Regions from separate parts of the Lysinibacillus sp. UBA5990 genome, predicted to be linked through region 1. Evidence: riboswitches for the same ligand, from Rfam matches in the RefSeq annotation. Region 1 holds a riboswitch; the other holds the start of a gene.
The links. A riboswitch is a leader RNA that binds a small molecule or an ion and turns the genes downstream of it on or off. The one in region 1 is predicted to bind cyclic di-AMP.

Region 1 (8,910 bases):
CGATTTTTGATCGCTCGTTACTCATAATTTATATCATCCTTTCAACTTCACATTACCTTGTGTTTCTTCACATTTAAATTACTTTGTAGTGTACTTATTTTAGATACGTGATTTATGATAACATAATCCTTTTAAAATCAATACTTTAAAGATTTTTTTGTGAATGTTTTTGTCCTCTTTTTTAGTGGACTAATTGTTTTCCTAGTGGGTAAACTATACGGAAATGAAAGTTGTTCAAGGACACAATTACTTGAATTGAACTTCATGTATCTATTAACAAAAAGCTAATTTCACAAGAACAACGCCAACAATCATTTCAATAGAAAGAAATTAGACGCCAACGTGAAAAAATGGTATGATTCGAAGAGGTACGTACATCTTGATTAAAGAAGGAGCGTTAAAAAATGGAACAAAATTTTGCGCGTATGATTGATCATACATTATTAAAGGCTGAGGCAACAAAGGAACAAATTGAAAAACTATGTGCAGAAGCGAAGCAATTTAATTTTGCCTCTGTATGTGTGAATCCTACTTGGGTAAAACAGAGTAGCGAATTATTACAAGGTTCAGAGGTGTTGGTTTGTACGGTTATTGGATTTCCTCTTGGTGCCAATACACCAGCTGTGAAAGCATTTGAAGTAAAAGATGCAATTGCGAACGGTGCAAATGAGGTAGATATGGTCATTAATATTGGTGCATTGAAAGATAAAAATTATGACCTTGTACAAGCAGACATTGCTGCAGTTGTGGAAGCAGCTAAAGGTAGCGCACTTGTAAAAGTCATCATTGAATCATGTTTATTAACAGATGAAGAAAAAGTAAAAGCATGTGAGCTTGCTGTTGCAGCTGGTGCTGATTATGTCAAAACATCTACTGGTTTTTCAACTGGTGGCGCAACGGCAGCAGATATTGCCCTAATGCGTAAAACAGTAGGTCCTGATCTTGGTGTTAAAGCCTCAGGCGGTGTTCGTAGCTTAGAGGATATGAAAAGCATGGTGGAAGCAGGAGCAACTCGTATTGGTGCAAGCTCTGGCGTAGCCATCATGAATGGTTTAATAGCAGATTCTAATTATTAATTATTTCTTTTAGGATATATATAAGCCGCTAGCTCTGTAAGAAGCTAGTGGCTTTTTTTGCATTTAGAATAATACCTACTACCATCACATATACTCCACTGATGATTTTGAATATAGAAAGGAGGATGTTATGTTTACGCAGTATAAGTATTGGAAGCCCTATATTAGTCCCTTTGATCCCTGCAAGCCCATCGAAGTAAAGTATTATGCTACGCCACCACAATTATATATGGGTTTTCAACCACCTGGACTTCCCCAATTCCAAACCCCAAGAGAGGCACTTATGGCAGGAACACTATGGCCACAATTATTTAGTCCCTATCCATTTCCAATTAAAAGGAGGGATGAAGCATGACTAAAAAGATGCCGCCCGAATTTTATACCTTACTTGAAGAAATACAGGCAATTGATTTCGTCATCGTTGAGTTAAATCTCTATTTAGACACACATCCACATGATTATGCTGCCATTCAACAATTTAATGAAAACACTGAAAAAAGTATGAAGCTTAAAGTAAACTTTGAACAAAAATTTGGTCCATTAATGAATTTTGGAAGAAGTTATTCAGATTATCCTTTTAATTGGGTTGATACCCCATGGCCGTGGCAAGTATAACATATAATTAGGAGGAATTTATTCTTGTGGTATTATGAAAAAAAACTTCAATACCCAGTAAAGGTTAGTACTTGTAACCCTATGCTTGCTAAATTTTTAATTGAGCAATATGGGGGTGCTGATGGGGAATTAGCAGCAGCACTTCGTTATATGAATCAACGCTATACGATTCCAGACAAAGTGGTTGGTTTATTAACAGATATAGCGACAGAGGAATTTTCACATTTAGAAATGATTGCTACGATGATTTACAAGCTTACAAAAGATGCTACGCCAGAAATGCTAAAAGAAGCGGGATTAGGGGACCATTACGTAAATCATGATAGAGCTTTATTTTATCAAAATGCTTCTGGTGTGCCATTTACAGCAACTTATATTCAGGCAAAAGGGGACCCAATAGCTGATTTATATGAAGATATTGCGGCAGAGGAAAAAGCACGTGCCACCTATCAATGGATTATTGATTTATCTGATGATACCGATTTAAATGACAGTTTGAAGTTTTTACGGGAACGTGAAATTGTCCATTCTCAACGTTTTAGAGAGGCGGTAGAAATTTTAAAAGACGATAGAGATCAACAGAAGATCTTCTAAGAAAAAGTGGCTGGCTGTATCAAGGGGTCTTGAAACAGCCTTTTTGTGTTATTGTATGTTTGAAAAAAAAGCGAGTTCTTTTCGATGGCCAATCATCACTAAAATATCTTCCTGTTCCATGTTTTGCTCAGGGGAAGGGGAAATAATGATTTCTCCTTCTCGAACAATGGCAATAACACTAACGTTATATTTCGCACGCAAATCTAAATCTCGCAGATTTTGCCCAGCCATTTTTGAAGGGATCATAATTTCTTCTATACTATATTCCTTAGACAATTCGATATAATTCAGCATATTCGGAGACAATAGCTGATTCGCCACGCGCTCTCCCATATCTCGCTCAGGATAAATAATCCAATCAGCTCCTACTTTATCCAAAACTTGACCATGTCTTTTACCGAGGGCCTTAGCAATAACTTTTTTTATCCCTAGTTCTTTTAATAAAGATACCGTTAAAATACTTGACTGCATATCGTTACCTATAGCCACTATAACGCAATCAAAATTTCCAATACCAATAGAGGTTAAGGCCTTTTCTTCAGTTGTATCAGCTACTACAGCGTGGGTAACATAGGGCTCTGCATCCTCCACTCTTTCTTCGTTAATATCAATTCCTAAAATTTCTTGTCCAGCTTCATGTAGTCTACGAGCAACACTTGTTCCGAATCTTCCTAGGCCAATAACAGCATATTGTTTAATCGCCATAGCTATAACACACTCCTCTAATTTTGTTATCCAATCATAATATTGCCTTTAGGATGTCGAAAGGCTTCTGTTTTTCGACGTTTTGTAATAGCGAAAGCAATGGTTAATGGACCTAGTCTTCCGGCAAACATTGTTAAAATAATGAGAAGTCTACCAGTGGGGGATAACTCAGGTGTCAACCCCATCGAAAGACCGACAGTACCAAATGCAGAGGTTGCTTCAAATAAATACATCATGAAACTATGGCGTTCTTCAGTAATGCTTAGAATGATTGTCACAACAACAACGATAAGTACTCCACACATTGTGACAGTCAAAGCCTTTAAGATAGTTTCAGTGACAATTCTACGTTTAAATAAAATAACGTCTTCTTTCCCCCTGATTTGTGACCACATCGTAGCAACTAATACTGCGAAAGTTGTTATTTTTATACCACCTGCAGTGGAGCCAGGTCCAGCTCCAATAAACATTAAGAGAATTATTAAAAATAATGTAGAATGTGTTAAGTCACCAATAGCCAGTGTATTGGAACCTGCTGTTCTTGGTGTAACAGCTTGGTAAAAAGAGCCTAATACTTTGCCCCATTCAGTTAAAGGACCGAGTGTTTCATCATTTCTAAATTCAAACATCAATATCAAAATGGTAGCGCTAACCGTTAAAATAAATGTAGACGCTAAAACAATTTTTGTATGGACGGAAAGTCTTTTAGTAACTCGATATTCATATAGTTCATTCATGACAATAAATCCCAAGCCTCCAAATGTAATGAGAACGCAAATTGTTAAAACAACGAATGGGTCATCTACATAAGCTGTCATTCCGTTAAATCCGCCCATTAAATCAAAACCTGCGTTATTGAAATTGGAAATTGCATGGAAAAAACCGAAATAAACAGCTTTTCCTATAGGCATATCAAAAGAAAAACGAATAGATAAAATAAGACCACCAATCATTTCAATCAATGCTGTAAAGAGCAGTATTCTCTTTACTAATTTAACAAGGCCAGCAATGGAAATATTATTAAATGCTTCCTTAAGCAAAAGTCTTTCTTTTAAAGATATTTTTTTCCCAAGTAATAAAAATAACAATGTTGCAAATGTCATGAATCCTAAACCACCAATTTGGATTAAGAATAAAATGACTACTTCTCCGAAAACTGAAAATGTATCACCTGTATCGACAACAATTAATCCCGTTACACAAGTTGCTGATGTAGCGGTGAATAATGCATTTAAAAACGAAAGTCCTTTTCCATCTTCTGTTGAAAGAGGTATCGTTAAAAGAAAAGTTCCTATGATAATAATAAGTGCAAAGCCAAGTACAAGAATTTTTGGAGGATTTAATGTGTTTCTAAAAGTGTTCATCTTGTTCTCCTCTATAAGATGTAAAATAACTTGATTTTAAAAATGTATAAAAAAAGACCAACTAAAAAAGCATGTAAAAGGATAGGAGAAAATATGCTATAATGGTGGTCGAATAGGACCTCCTTCGCTTTAGCCGACGAAGTTAGCTGACGGGTAGGATGGCGAAAGAGTTTTCATCCTTTCTGCATTTGCAGAATTAACCCCAATATTTTGGGTCCTCCGTTCTCAATGTTTGAGATTTGGCCAGTATTAAATTGAATGTGAAAAATGCAATTATTTTTTTATTGTGAGCAAAATTTGATCATCTAATTCCAATTAGAAATAAAACCAAAAATTCACTTGATATTTTCGTACACTTTCTATTGACCATTATTAGACAATACGATATAATTTTTTAGTACACAACAGAAGGTGATTTGCCTAATTGTGTATTGACGTGTGTTCGGAGGGAGGGAAAGAGAGATGTCAAAAACTGTCGTTCGCAAAAACGAATCGCTTGAAGATGCTCTTCGCCGCTTCAAACGTACTGTATCAAAAAGTGGTACAATTCAAGAAGTTAGAAAGCGCGAGTTCTACGAAAAACCTAGCGTAAAACGTAAAAAGAAATCAGAAGCTGCACGTAAACGTAAGTGGTAATTTAATTTCCCATTAAAAATCCCTACGTTCATAACACGCAATCGTATGATTCACTGAGCAGACAAAGATATACCTGAAATTAATTACAGCTGTAATTAATTTCAGGTATTTTACATTGCTCATTTTACGTACATATGAGAAAGCCGGATGGATATCATATAGATTCATTCGGCTTTTTTGTGTAATACTAAGTAATATAAGCAACATGTACTTATAGTCGAAATAATTTTTTAGATTTGTGAAACTTTTTACATGTTCGACCGTATATACAGAGGAGAGGCATGTTAGAAGGGAGGGAAAAAGGTGCGAAAACGGAGAATCCTTAGTTACTTTCTAGTGATATGGATGACTTTTTTGTTAGCGTTTCCATTAACTTCGGCTTTTGCAAGCAGTAAGGTTTACCACGTTCCTATTCATAATGAAGTAGAGCGAGGGCTTCACGCATTTTTAGAACGAGCTTTTAATGAGGCTAAAGAAAACAATGCGAAAGCGATTATTTTAGATATACATACGCCTGGCGGATTTGTGAATGCAGCAAGTGATATCGCCATGCTTATGGATGCAACGGATATACGTACGATTGCTTTTATTAATAAGGATGCCCATTCAGCAGGTGCTTTTTTAGCCTTACATGCGGATGAAATCTACATGGTGCCCAATGGAACAATTGGTGCAGCAGCTGTCATTGATTCAGCTGGTAATGCAGCTGATTTGAAAGCAAATAGTGCATGGCTTGCTCAAATGTCGGCAGCAGCGGAAACGTCAGGTCGAGATCCTAAGTATGCTTTAGCAATGGCTGATTCGAGTTATGAATTGCCGGAGTACCGTGCGGAAGGAAAAAATCTATTAACGCTTTCAGCATCGGAGGCATTAAAAGTCGAATACTCAGAGGGTACCGTGAAAAATTTTCAGGAACTTTTAGAGAAAATAGACTTACAAGAGAGTGATGTCGTTCCAATCGAACCAACATTCTCTGAGAAATTGGCTCGTTTTATTACAAATCCAATCATTGTTCCAATTTTATTATCCATTGCAAGTCTAGGTCTTGTTATGGAACTCTATTCGCCAGGATTTGGAGTTCCAGGTACAATGGGATTATCAGCACTTGGATTATTTTTCTTTGGACACATGGTTGCGGGCTTTGCTGGCTATGAATCCTTATTGTTATTTATTATTGGTTTAGCACTTGTAGTTGCAGAGTTTTTTGTTCCTGGTGGAATTGTCGGTATTTTAGGTGGTGTGCTCATAATACTAAGTTTATTACTGGCAGGTGCAAATATTATGCAAATGATAGTAGCAATTCTCATTGCGCTTGTAATAGCGATTATAGGAATGGTGATTCTGATGAAATTTTTCGGGAAAAAACTGCATGTCTTAAACAGGCTGGTGTTAATGGATGCAACTACGACAGAAGAGGGCTATGTATCCAACGTCAATCGCACAGAATTGTTAGGAAAAGTAGGGACTACACTTACTCCATTACGTCCATCGGGTACAATGGTTCTTGGCAGTGAACGCATTGATGTTGTATCAGAGGGCGGCTATGTCGATGCAAATAAACATGTAGAAATTATTAAAGTTGAAGGCTCACGTATTGTCGTGAGACAAACAGAAAAAGAGATGGAGGAATAGAAAATGGGTTTTGATTTAGCATTAATTGGTCCTATAGCTGGATTGGTTATTTTATTCATTGTACTAGCGGTATTCTTTACCTTTGTACCAGTAGCGCTATGGATTTCTGCACTGGCTGCAGGTGTCCGTGTTAGCATTTTCACACTAATTGGGATGCGTTTACGTCGTGTAATTCCGTCTCGAATTGTAAATCCGTTGATTAAAGCACATAAAGCAGGTTTACCTGTAACGATTAATCAGCTTGAGAGTCACTATTTAGCGGGTGGTAATGTAGACCGTGTTGTCAATGCGTTAATCGCAGCCCATCGTGCAAATATCGAGTTAACATTTGAACGTTGTGCGGCAATTGATTTAGCGGGGCGTGATGTATTAGAAGCTGTACAAATGTCTGTTAACCCAAAAGTCATTGAAACACCATTTATTGCAGGTGTTGCTATGAACGGGATTGAAGTAAAAGCGAAGGCACGTATTACAGTGCGCGCAAACATTGAACGTTTAGTCGGTGGTGCTGGTGAAGAAACGGTTATTGCTCGTGTAGGTGAAGGGATCGTTTCTACAATTGGTAGCGCTTCTAGTCATACGACAGTTCTTGAAAATCCAGATATGATTTCACAAACAGTTTTATCAAAAGGTTTGGATTCAGGGACAGCCTTTGAAATCTTATCCATTGACATTGCCGATGTAGATATTGGTAAAAACATTGGGGCAGAATTACAAATTGAGCAAGCGCAGGCAGATAAAAACATTGCCCAGGCAAAAGCTGAGGAACGTCGTGCAATGGCTGTAGCGAATGAGCAAGAAATGATTGCTCGTGTTCAAGAGATGAAAGCGAAAGTAGTAGAAGCTGAAGCAGAAGTACCTCAAGCGATGGCGGAAGCATTACGCTCAGGTAATCTTGGTATTATGGATTACATGAACTATCGTAACATTCAAGCTGATACGGCTATGCGTGATTCCATTTCAAAAGTAAGCAACGATAAACCAGAAACAAATGAACCAAATGTTTAATAACGGAAAGGAGCGGAACTAACATATGGAACAATTAATTATTTTTGCAATAATTGCCATAGTCAGCTCTATTTTCGGAAAATCAAAAAATAAAAAACCACAAAAACCGATGCCTCCTTTTAATAATAAGGATACACGTGTAGAGTCACCTATTCAGGAAGAAACTCCGCAACGTCATCAAAGACCACAAAGTTTTGAAGATTTTGCTCGAGAATTTATTGGGGATTGGATTCCAGAAAATGAAAAGGTTCAAGAGACTAAAAAATATGTTGAGGAACAAGTGAAGAAGGAAGTCCCAAGCTATGTTGCGCCACCTGTCATTCCAGCTGATGTGCCACACCGCTCGTCTATCCGCGAGCAAAAAGGACGCTTAGCAGCTGGGAAAGAAGAAGTGAAAGCAACTGGGACTCATTCTCCTTTCCGAGTTCCGCAATCTAAAAATGCTCTCATGCAGGCTGTGGTAATGGCTGAAATATTAGGTCCTCCAAAAGCAAAAAGAAAATAACTAGCATGTCCTCCTTTTTCGATGCATATATTGCCGAAGAAGGAGGCATTTTTTTTATGAAAAAATTATTTCAATTAACGCCACTACTTGAATTGTCCGAATATGAATCATTAAAAATCATTGGACCTTACCGTTTTATTCATGCAGATGCAACGACATGTTCGTTTGCTTATGCAGATTATCATATTACTGTTACTGCGGATTTGGTGAAGATTCATGCACTAAAAGAAGAAATGCTTCATCTCTCTGTTGAAAACTTACAAGAGATTCATATGAAAATGACAAAGAATATGGGTGTGAGCAAAAATGTGGAATAATCGGCCAATCATTATACGTATAAAGCGTCATGAAAATGTTCATCCTTTTATTCAAGCATTGCACGCACAACATGTTCCATTAAAGCGTGTTGTCTTTAGAGAACAAGAGGTTTCATTTGAAACAACGATGCATCATTTGCCAAAAATTCGCCGTATAAGAAGAGGTTTTCGCTTGAAAATGGCTGTTTTTTATGCGGATGAGCTGCAAGTTTTCCGAGCTCAGGTTTGGACTTTGCTTGGTTTGGCTTTGATGATTGCCATCCCAATACTTGGTGCGCAAGTGATTTGGAAAGTAGACATAGATGCAGCGACACCTGAATTGGAGCAGCGCTTAGGTAAAACCTTTCATGATACCTTTCAATTAGAAACACCACTTTCTAAAAAAAATTTACCTTCTAATACTGTTATACGCCAAAAGCTATTAGAACAGCATCGAGAGCTCTCATGGGTGCATATTG
Region 2 (8,910 bases), on a different contig from region 1:
AAAGTTTAATTTTTCGGAATTTAATGGTATTATGTGACTTTTTAATTGTAAACGTTCGTGTTTTCAATCAACGTACTGATTATAACAGACAATTTTCTAGCATGCTAGCATTATTTTGATAAATGAAAAGGTACTGTCATAATCACGACATTTCTGTGAAATAACAATGTCGTACGTATTAATAAGCTAGATTGATTGTGAAGCATATGATGCCAGCCCTTTTTCGGTAAAAATTGAGGGATGACAACCGTTACTTTATGACCTGTTTTCGCACATTGATGGTCCACTTTATCAATAAATTTTATCAATGGCTGTGTGATGCTACGATATGCTGAATAATAGGTTACTAGTCGAATATCTGGTTGCCATGCCTGCCATTTTTCTTCGAAGGCTTTGGCATCCGCCTGATCGAAAGCAACATAAAAGGCAATAATTTTATCAACCTTAAGTGATTTCGCATAATGAAGGGAATTTTCAACCACCTTCGTTATACCAGCTACTGGTACAATGAATACATTCCCTTCAATAGTAGCCACTTCCTCTTTACTCAATCTCAGCTGTTCTCCAACGGCTTGATAATGAAGCTTGATCCGATGAAATACAAAAATAATGATTGGTAAAAAGACAAACACTGGCCATACTTGAGGCAACTTCGTCACAAAAAACATCATCGCTACGATAAACGAAATGGCTGCACCAATTGTGTTGATCGTAAATTTTGCCATCCAGCCAGTAGGTTTTTCACGCCACCATTTTCGCATCATTCCCGTTTGCGCTAATGTAAACGGAATAAATACCCCAACAGCGTAGAGTGGAATTAAATGTTCTGTTGCCCCGTCAAATAATATGATTAAGACAATGGCTGCTAGCCCTAGCATCATAATGCCATTGGAATACCCTAGGCGATCCCCACGCATTTGGAATATTCTCGGGATAAATCCGTCTTTTGATAAATTAACAGCAAGTAGAGGAAATGCTGAATAGCCCGTATTTGCTGCAAGTACCAAAATCATCGCTGTTGTACCCTGTACTATATAATAAAAGAAATTTCGACCAACACTTGCTTCTGCTAGTTGGGAAACGACTGTCGCTTCCGAAGTGGGGGCAATTCCGTAAAAATAAGCTAAACTAACAATACCGATAAATAAAACCGCTAAAATTCCGCCCATTGCTAACAATGTTTTAGCAGCATTATTAGGGGCAGGATTTCTAAAATTAGGAATCGCATTTGAAATAGCTTCTACCCCTGTTAAAGCTGAGCTTCCTGACGCAAATGCCTTTAATAAAATAAATAAACTAATCCCTGCGACTGGTGTACCAATCTTTGGATGCAGCTCTGCCGGCACCTGACCTGTTGCAACATTATAGAGCCCCATCCCGATCAACACTAACATAACGACTACAAACAGATAGACTGGATACGCCAAAACAGAGGCGGACTCTGTTACACCACGTAAGTTCAAGATCGTTAAAAAAATCACAAAGATAATAGCAATTGGCACATTGTATGGGTGCAGACTTGGAAATGCCGATGTAATTGCGTCCGTCCCTGCTGATACACTTACCGCTACCGTTAAAATATAATCAACGAGCAATGAGCCACCTGCTACAAGACCCGCGTTCACACCTAAATTTTCCCTAGATACTACATAAGCGCCGCCCCCGTGTGGATAGGCGAATATAACCTGACGATATGATAAAGTCAGTGCCACCAATAGGACAACAACCCCTGCTGCAATCGGTAAAGAATACCAAAATGCTAATGTTCCCACAGTCATCAGGACAATTAATATTTGTTCCGGTCCATAGGCTACGGAAGACAAAGCATCGGACGATAATATTGCCAATGCCTTTGTTTTACTAAGCTTTTGTTCCCCTAACGCATCGGATCTTAATGGTTTGCCGATTACATAACGTTTAAATGAGGATTTCATCAATAAACACCTTCTAGTTTCTTAGATTGTGTTTCGCCTTCCTAAATGAGATCAAAAAACGCCTACAAGTCATCACTAAATAAGACTTGTAGACGCTCATCTGTCTGCCAAGCTCCAACTTTTCTGCTCTTAACGCTTACGAGGTTAGCTGTCGGATTCGGGCCTGAGTAGCCCTACCCTTCAAAAGAAGAGATTCACCCCAAGGATTGCTTATGCACTCCGTCTAAAATGGGTCCCCCGCGTCTAGTTTGCTTCAGCGATTTAGAAATTTGAAACTTTAATAATGATGTCATATTACGCCTGTCGATAAAAAAAGTAAAGAAGAAAATTTTTATTTTTTACAAGTGAAATACATAGACTTTTTGAAATACATTGTTAACATCCATGGTAGAAATTAATTTACCGGCGAACACCTAATTTAAAGGCATTTTACAACAAAAAAACCTTAAAAGTATGCTCTACTTTTAAGGCAACAACTATTATTAGTCTTCCATATCTTGTTCAAAGTCGACAATTTCTCCTGTAATCGAATCAACATCAACGTCATATTCATATTGGCCATTTTTTAACTCGATTTCATAGATACCATCATCTAATTTAATTTTTGTTACTGTACCCTTTGCTTTTGTTAGAGCCGCTTCAATAGCCTTTTCTTTACTTATAAGGTTAGTAGCAGTATTAGCGTTAACCCATTCATTATCATCGTCATCTTGACGCTCTTTCTTCTGCTTAAGTAATTTTCCAGTATAGGCATCTAATTTTAAATCATACTCTACTTTATCAGCATGCACCTCTACCTCATAAACAGAGCGATAGCGATTTTGATCTAGTTCAATATCTGCTACTGTCCCATCTACTACTGCTAATGCTTTCTTTTCGATTTCTTGCATGGATAGGATCTTTTTTTCTTGTGCACTTCCTGATAATAAAGTTGTCGAACCAATTGCCGCTCCAACACCAAGAGTCACCACTAATGCAGGAATCATAATTATTTTTTTCATGTTCATCTCTCCTTTGTTTTATCTGCTTTTAGCTTACCAAGCTAAGATGATAGAACTATAAGAGGAACATTAGAATTTCATGAGAAACTCGTTTAATCGTCCCATGAAACAGAAAGGACCTTTCCAGATACAGCATGAATTTGAAAAGTGGCCTCTTCATGCTCTGTTTCAATTTCAACTAAATAGTAACCGCCATCTGCCGTATCTTCAAAATCTACAGAGTCCACTTTCCCAGTTAATTGTTGCAACGCTATATCAATGGCTTGCTGTTCGGTAATAATATGGGGTTTTTCAGGCTGATTTAGTGGTTCTACATCTTTTTCAGATAACACTTCACCCGAATAGCCATCTACTGTTATATCTTTTTGCTTATGCTCCTTTTCAACACGTGCGGTATAAATGGTTTCAGTGAGCATGACGCTTTCTACATCACCATATTTTTCTTTTATCATTTTTCTTATTTGATTTTCTGTTAACAATAATTTACTTTGCCCTTTTTGCACCGTTAGATCAGAAACCTGCTGTGTTGTAGCATCAAGCATGGCTGTATATTTCAAATTCTCACGTGTAAATTGTATTTCAAATGAATTTCCACGCTTCTTTACTTCTGAAACTTGACCTTTGTAAATAGCTTCGATATGGTGTATGGCCTCCTCTTCACTGAGAGGCTCCTTTTGAAAATAGCGATTTTGAATAAACCACAGCACTCCACTACAAAGAAGGACAATCACAATAAGTATTAAAGCCCACTTTTTCATTGTTGCCCCTCCTTTGGTATACATAAGGTAAAACTTGAACCTTCTCCAACTGTACTTTCCACATCTATGGTGATGCCCAGTTGTCCAGCAAGATCATGTGCAATCGCAAGCCCTAAGCCAGAACCGCCTGTTTTACGATTACGATCCTCTGTGACGCGGTAAAAACGCTCAAACAAATGCGGAACATGCTCTGCAGGAATACCGACCCCAAAATCCTGAATCATCATTCGTACATGCTTAGTAGTTTCAGCTATGGAGATATGAACATCATCCTCACTATATTTCCTAGCATTATCAAGCAAAATAAAGAGTAACTGCTTCAAAATTTTTTCATCACTGTAGATAAATTGCGGTGCTTTTGCATCGACTATAAAAGTTCGATGATACGCCTGCTGCATTTGTGCAGCCACTTTATTTAGGAAGGGAGCCAGCTCTAGCTGTTCAATATGAATATCCATATGCTCATTATTTTTTGCTAGCTCTAACAATTGCAATACCATTTCATGCATACGAGAAGATTCATTTGCAATAGCCTGAAGTGATTCCTGCGTTACTTCACGGTTGTCAAAGCCCCGTCTTAAGAGTAACTTTGCATAGCTTTCGATAACAGTAATGGGCGTTTTTAATTCGTGAGAAGCATTTGAAACGAACTCTTGTTGCTTTTGATAGTGCTGTTCAAGCTTCTCCATCATCATATTGAACGTTCGATTAATTTTTGCTAATTCATCCCCACCTTTAGCAGGGGTGTCCATTTTTTCATATTTTCCCGTCAATGCACTTTTGCGCATTGTCGCATTTAAGCGTTCTAGAGGTAATAAAATTAGGCGACCAAGTGCCAAACTCGCTAAAAATATTGGGATAGTGGCAATAATGGACACGACAATCAAAATAGCCTTTAATAAATCCAGTGTGCTCTCTACTTCCTCCATGGATTGCTGTAAGGTGATACCCACAATTGTCCCATCTATCCAAATAGTAGGCATTGTATAGGTAATGGAAGTAACATCAGGCATGTCTAGGGTGGCCTGAACCTTCGTCTTCAAATTTTCTCCATCATAAACATAGATAGCACCACCAGCTGGCATATACGCTCTTAATACTTGCTGTAGGTTGGTTTGTGCATTCAACTGACTTAATGTTGAGCTTAAATCATTTGCTCGTGTATGAAGTTGACTATATTCCGTATTATAGGCAAATTTCTCGTACAAAAAGTAAATTCCACTATTGGTTGCCACTAAAATTACTAGCATTAACAAAGTGGTAAGTAGATGAATCTTTGTTTTAAGCTTCATGATTTATTTTCCTTTAACACATAACCTACACCTCGAACTGTTTGAATAATGGGTGTTGCATTAGCGATTTCAAGCTTTTGGCGCACATATCGAATATAGACATCCACAACATTTGTATCTCCGTAGTAATCAAAGCCCCATACAGTCTCTAATATTTGTTCCCTTGTGAGCACCTGCTTAGGATGCTTCATTAAATATAGCAATAAATCGTATTCTCTAGGAGTCAGTTGGATCTCCTTCCCATAATAAATAACTTCTCTTGTTTGCTCATTGATCGATAACTGTCCAAACGATACACCAACCTGTGTTGGACTAGCCTTTTGAGAAAACCGTAGTGCATTACGGATACGGGCCAGTAATTCTTCAATTTCAAAGGGCTTTGTCACATAATCATTAGCTCCCAAATCCAATCCCTTTACCTTATCCTCCACCTCACTTTTAGCAGTTAGCATAATAACTGGGGTTTGTGATTCTGTTGCGCGAATACGCTTTAGTACATCTATGCCACTCATTTCGGGTAACATAATATCCAGTAAGATTAAATCCCATTGCTGCTCACGATATTGCAATAAACCGTCTGCTCCTGTATGGGCCATCACCGCTTCATAGCCTTCAAATTGAAGCTCTAACTGGAGCACTCTCGCAATATTTTCTTCATCTTCTATAATTAAAATTCGATTGCTCATGTCGAATCAGTCCTTCACCTTTTCTTTTAATCGTAAACGATGCAAGCGGTGAAAGTCTAATTAGAAAATGATGAGAAATGTACATACTTATTTTTTTAAAATTTTAAGCAAAGCGCTTCCCTTTTTCTAATCCTAGCGTTAGAATACTATTATCTTATTTTCCTCTAGGAAACTTTATTTCTCAAACGATACTTTTTGAAATGAGGGAACAAATATGGTATACAAACAAGTCACAAAATCGTCTGCTGAGGCGGTTTTAGATGGAGATATAAAAGGTTGGCGACGGTTTTTACCTTTTCTTGGGCCTGCATTCATTGCAGCGGTCGCCTATATTGATCCTGGCAATTTTGCCACAAATATTACAGCTGGCTCTCAATATGGATACTTACTCCTTTGGGTAATAGCCTTTTCTAATTTAATGGCGGTACTCATCCAATCCTTATCTGCAAAGCTTGGTATTGCGACAGGAAAAAATTTACCTGAGGTGGCACGTGAACATTTTTCTAAAAAGACATCTATATTTCTTTGGATTCAGGCTGAATTAGTAATTATCGCCACCGACCTTGCTGAATTTATCGGGGCAGCATTAGGGCTTTATTTGTTATTTAATATCCCTATGCTTCCAGCAGCTATCATCACAGCGGTCGGATCATTTGCTATTCTAGAGCTTCAAAGAAGAGGATTCAGAGCCTTTGAGGCAGGCATTTCTGGCATGGTTTTAATTGTCGTATTAGCATTTGCCTTCCAAACATTTTTAGCTCAGCCAGAATGGGGCGAAGTAGCGTTTGGTATGTTCACACCTCAGTTTGAAGGGGTGGACTCATTACTATTAGCAACAGGTATTTTAGGTGCGACAGTCATGCCCCATGCTATTTACTTACATTCTTCTTTAACACAAAGTCGCATCATCGGTCGTAATGAAGAAGAAAAAAGACGAATCTTCCGTTTTGAATTTATTGATATTATCATCGCTATGATCATTGCTGGAGCCATCAATATGAGTATGCTCATTATTGCGGCAGCAGTTTTTCACACACAAGGGATTGTAGTAGAGGATTTAGATGTTGCCTATAACGGTTTAAAGGATGCTCTCGGCCCAATGGCCGCCGTATCCTTTGGTCTTGGTTTACTAATTGCTGGGCTAGCTAGCTCCTCTGTAGGGACATTAGCAGGTGACGTAGTGATGCAAGGCTTCATTCAACGAAAAATACCACTTTATTTACGGAGAGCCATTACGATGGTGCCTCCGTTAGCAATTATTGCATCCGGTGTAAATGCAACCCATGCGCTTGTTCTTAGTCAGGTTGTGTTATCTTTCGGTATTGCATTCGCCCTCGTCCCTCTCGTTATGTTTACAAGCAAACGAGACATTATGGGCGGTTTAGTGAACCACCGTATTACTACTATTTTAGGCTGGTTTGTAGTTGTAATTGTTGTGGCATTAAATATTTACTTACTAGGTGAAACAATATTTGGATGAAGTAGTGAATTAATACTAAAATTTAAATTAAGAGCATCATCAGCAAAAGGCATCGAGAAGAAAAATCTCGATGCCTTTTTGTTGATAATAATACCATTGAATATTACATGGTCCGGTTCACCCAAAAGGAAAACCATAAATAGACACATCTTGTGGGACAGCTAAAGCAGTGCAGAATTTACAGTTGATAATTCAGCAACAATGGTTGGAATTCTTAATTTCCTCGTTGAAATCACCTTAAAATAAATATAAGATTAATAAAACAAATATTTACTATTTTGTCATTTTTAATACAGGAGGTTTTTAATGCAATTTTATATACCTATAATTATTATGATTGTATTAATAGTTTTACAATGCCATAATGGCAAAAAAGGAAATCTGTTTTTAACTATTTTATTGGCCATTTCCTTTTCTATTTTAATTAAATTTCTATTATGGGAATCAAATTACTTATTTTTATTGCTCTACGTTAATTTTTTTCTATATTTAATAAGTTTAGTTACCTATTTTACAAGATCGACTATGTGAGTGTAACAACCGAGTAGCTTACTATCAAATTGCTATAATCATCATTCGATATCAACAAAACTTATGAGTACCTGGCCCTTTCATTAAACATCGACCTTCTCAATATTGCGGATAGCTAGGTAGGCAATACTAATACCTATGATTGCTAACGAGATTGGAATAATAATGATGTCATTCAATGTGAAGTTACCTGTATTGGATGAAGTCAATGATACGATTAGAATAGAAGAAATAATTGTTGCTGGAATAGAGTATTTTCTCATTCCGAAATATAATGGAATTAATGCCATCCCTGAGGCAGCAATTGCATTCATGAGTACAGATGGTATATGTTGCATGATTAAAGTATTAGATAAAACATCAGGAATTAAATCAAATTTATCGCTTACGATGCAAAAGATGGTTGTAATCAAGACATTTGAAACGATGATTGCACTAAAGGTAAAAAGCATGACAATCGCAAGCTTAGCAGCGATTAATTTCTTTCGGCTTACAGGATACATAAAGGCCAATGTGATTGTTTTAAACTTATATTCTCCGATAATCAGTTTAGCTATTAATGTAGCTGCAAAAATAATAAATACGGCTCTGACAAATGAATCGATGACACTTAAAGCCATTTCATAATTTGCAATATCAACTTCCCCTTCTACTTTAGAAATAAATAAAATCATAAACATAAATCCTAAAATAATAAAGTTAGCAAACATAGCACTTTTAAAATAGGAGCCTAAATGATATTTTTTCATTTCCAAACGCATTAAATTAAGCATGAACAATCCCTCCATTTATTAGCTTAAGGAAGTAATCCTCTAATGTGCTAGTTTTTTTGCTAATCTCCTCTATTTCAATATCATGTTCAATCAATGTTTTTGTTAGAACCTTTTGGGATACTGTCAAATCATAAATTCGTATAGAATTGTCATCCATCAGTTTGAAATTAGCCATTTTCAATTCACTTTCTAAAATAAAGGCTGCCTTCTTACCATCGTTTACGATCACTTCAATAAAGTCGGCTTGATTACGATTAATCGTATCCATCGTTACTTCAGTAATGAGCCTACCTTCCTTGATGACACCTATCGTATCGGCCAATTGTTCAATTTCCCCTAATATATGACTAGAGATAATGATCGTAATGCCATACTCCGTACAGAGCATTTTAAAAAGCTCTCTCAACTCTTTAATCCCAATGGGATCTAGTCCATTAATTGGCTCATCTAAAATT

Region 2: linked by a shared signal. The riboswitch ahead of B3D94_RS06775 (APC family permease) and the one ahead of B3D94_RS09790 (TrkH family potassium uptake protein) in region 1 are both predicted to bind cyclic di-AMP.

Annotation. Positions count from the first base shown of each region.
Region 1 covers NZ_DJAY01000011.1:469,267-478,176, forward strand. Annotated here, with positions in the region: gene mtaB (tRNA (N(6)-L-threonylcarbamoyladenosine(37)-C(2))-methylthiotransferase MtaB) at 1-25, opposite strand, end outside; gene deoC (deoxyribose-phosphate aldolase) at 405-1,076, shown strand; gene B3D94_RS09770 (spore coat associated protein CotJA) at 1,207-1,431, shown strand; gene B3D94_RS09775 (spore coat protein CotJB) at 1,428-1,691, shown strand; gene B3D94_RS09780 (manganese catalase family protein) at 1,716-2,285, shown strand; gene B3D94_RS09785 (potassium channel family protein) at 2,334-2,990, opposite strand; gene B3D94_RS09790 (TrkH family potassium uptake protein) at 3,017-4,354, opposite strand; cyclic di-AMP (ydaO/yuaA leader) riboswitch at 4,471-4,609, opposite strand; gene rpsU (30S ribosomal protein S21) at 4,817-4,990, shown strand; gene B3D94_RS09800 (NfeD family protein) at 5,294-6,622, shown strand; gene floA (flotillin-like protein FloA) at 6,626-7,630, shown strand; gene B3D94_RS09810 (hypothetical protein) at 7,656-8,135, shown strand; gene B3D94_RS09815 (hypothetical protein) at 8,192-8,452, shown strand; gene B3D94_RS09820 (sporulation protein YqfD) at 8,442-8,910, shown strand, end outside.
Region 2 covers NZ_DJAY01000010.1:9,043-17,952, reverse strand. Annotated here, with positions in the region: gene B3D94_RS06775 (APC family permease) at 111-1,934, opposite strand; cyclic di-AMP (ydaO/yuaA leader) riboswitch at 2,054-2,203, opposite strand; gene B3D94_RS06770 (PepSY domain-containing protein) at 2,417-2,935, opposite strand; gene B3D94_RS06765 (PepSY domain-containing protein) at 3,028-3,693, opposite strand; gene B3D94_RS06760 (HAMP domain-containing sensor histidine kinase) at 3,690-4,985, opposite strand; gene B3D94_RS06755 (response regulator transcription factor) at 4,982-5,671, opposite strand; gene B3D94_RS06750 (Nramp family divalent metal transporter) at 5,886-7,151, shown strand; gene B3D94_RS06745 (ABC transporter permease) at 7,766-8,455, opposite strand; gene B3D94_RS06740 (ABC transporter ATP-binding protein) at 8,448-8,910, opposite strand, start outside.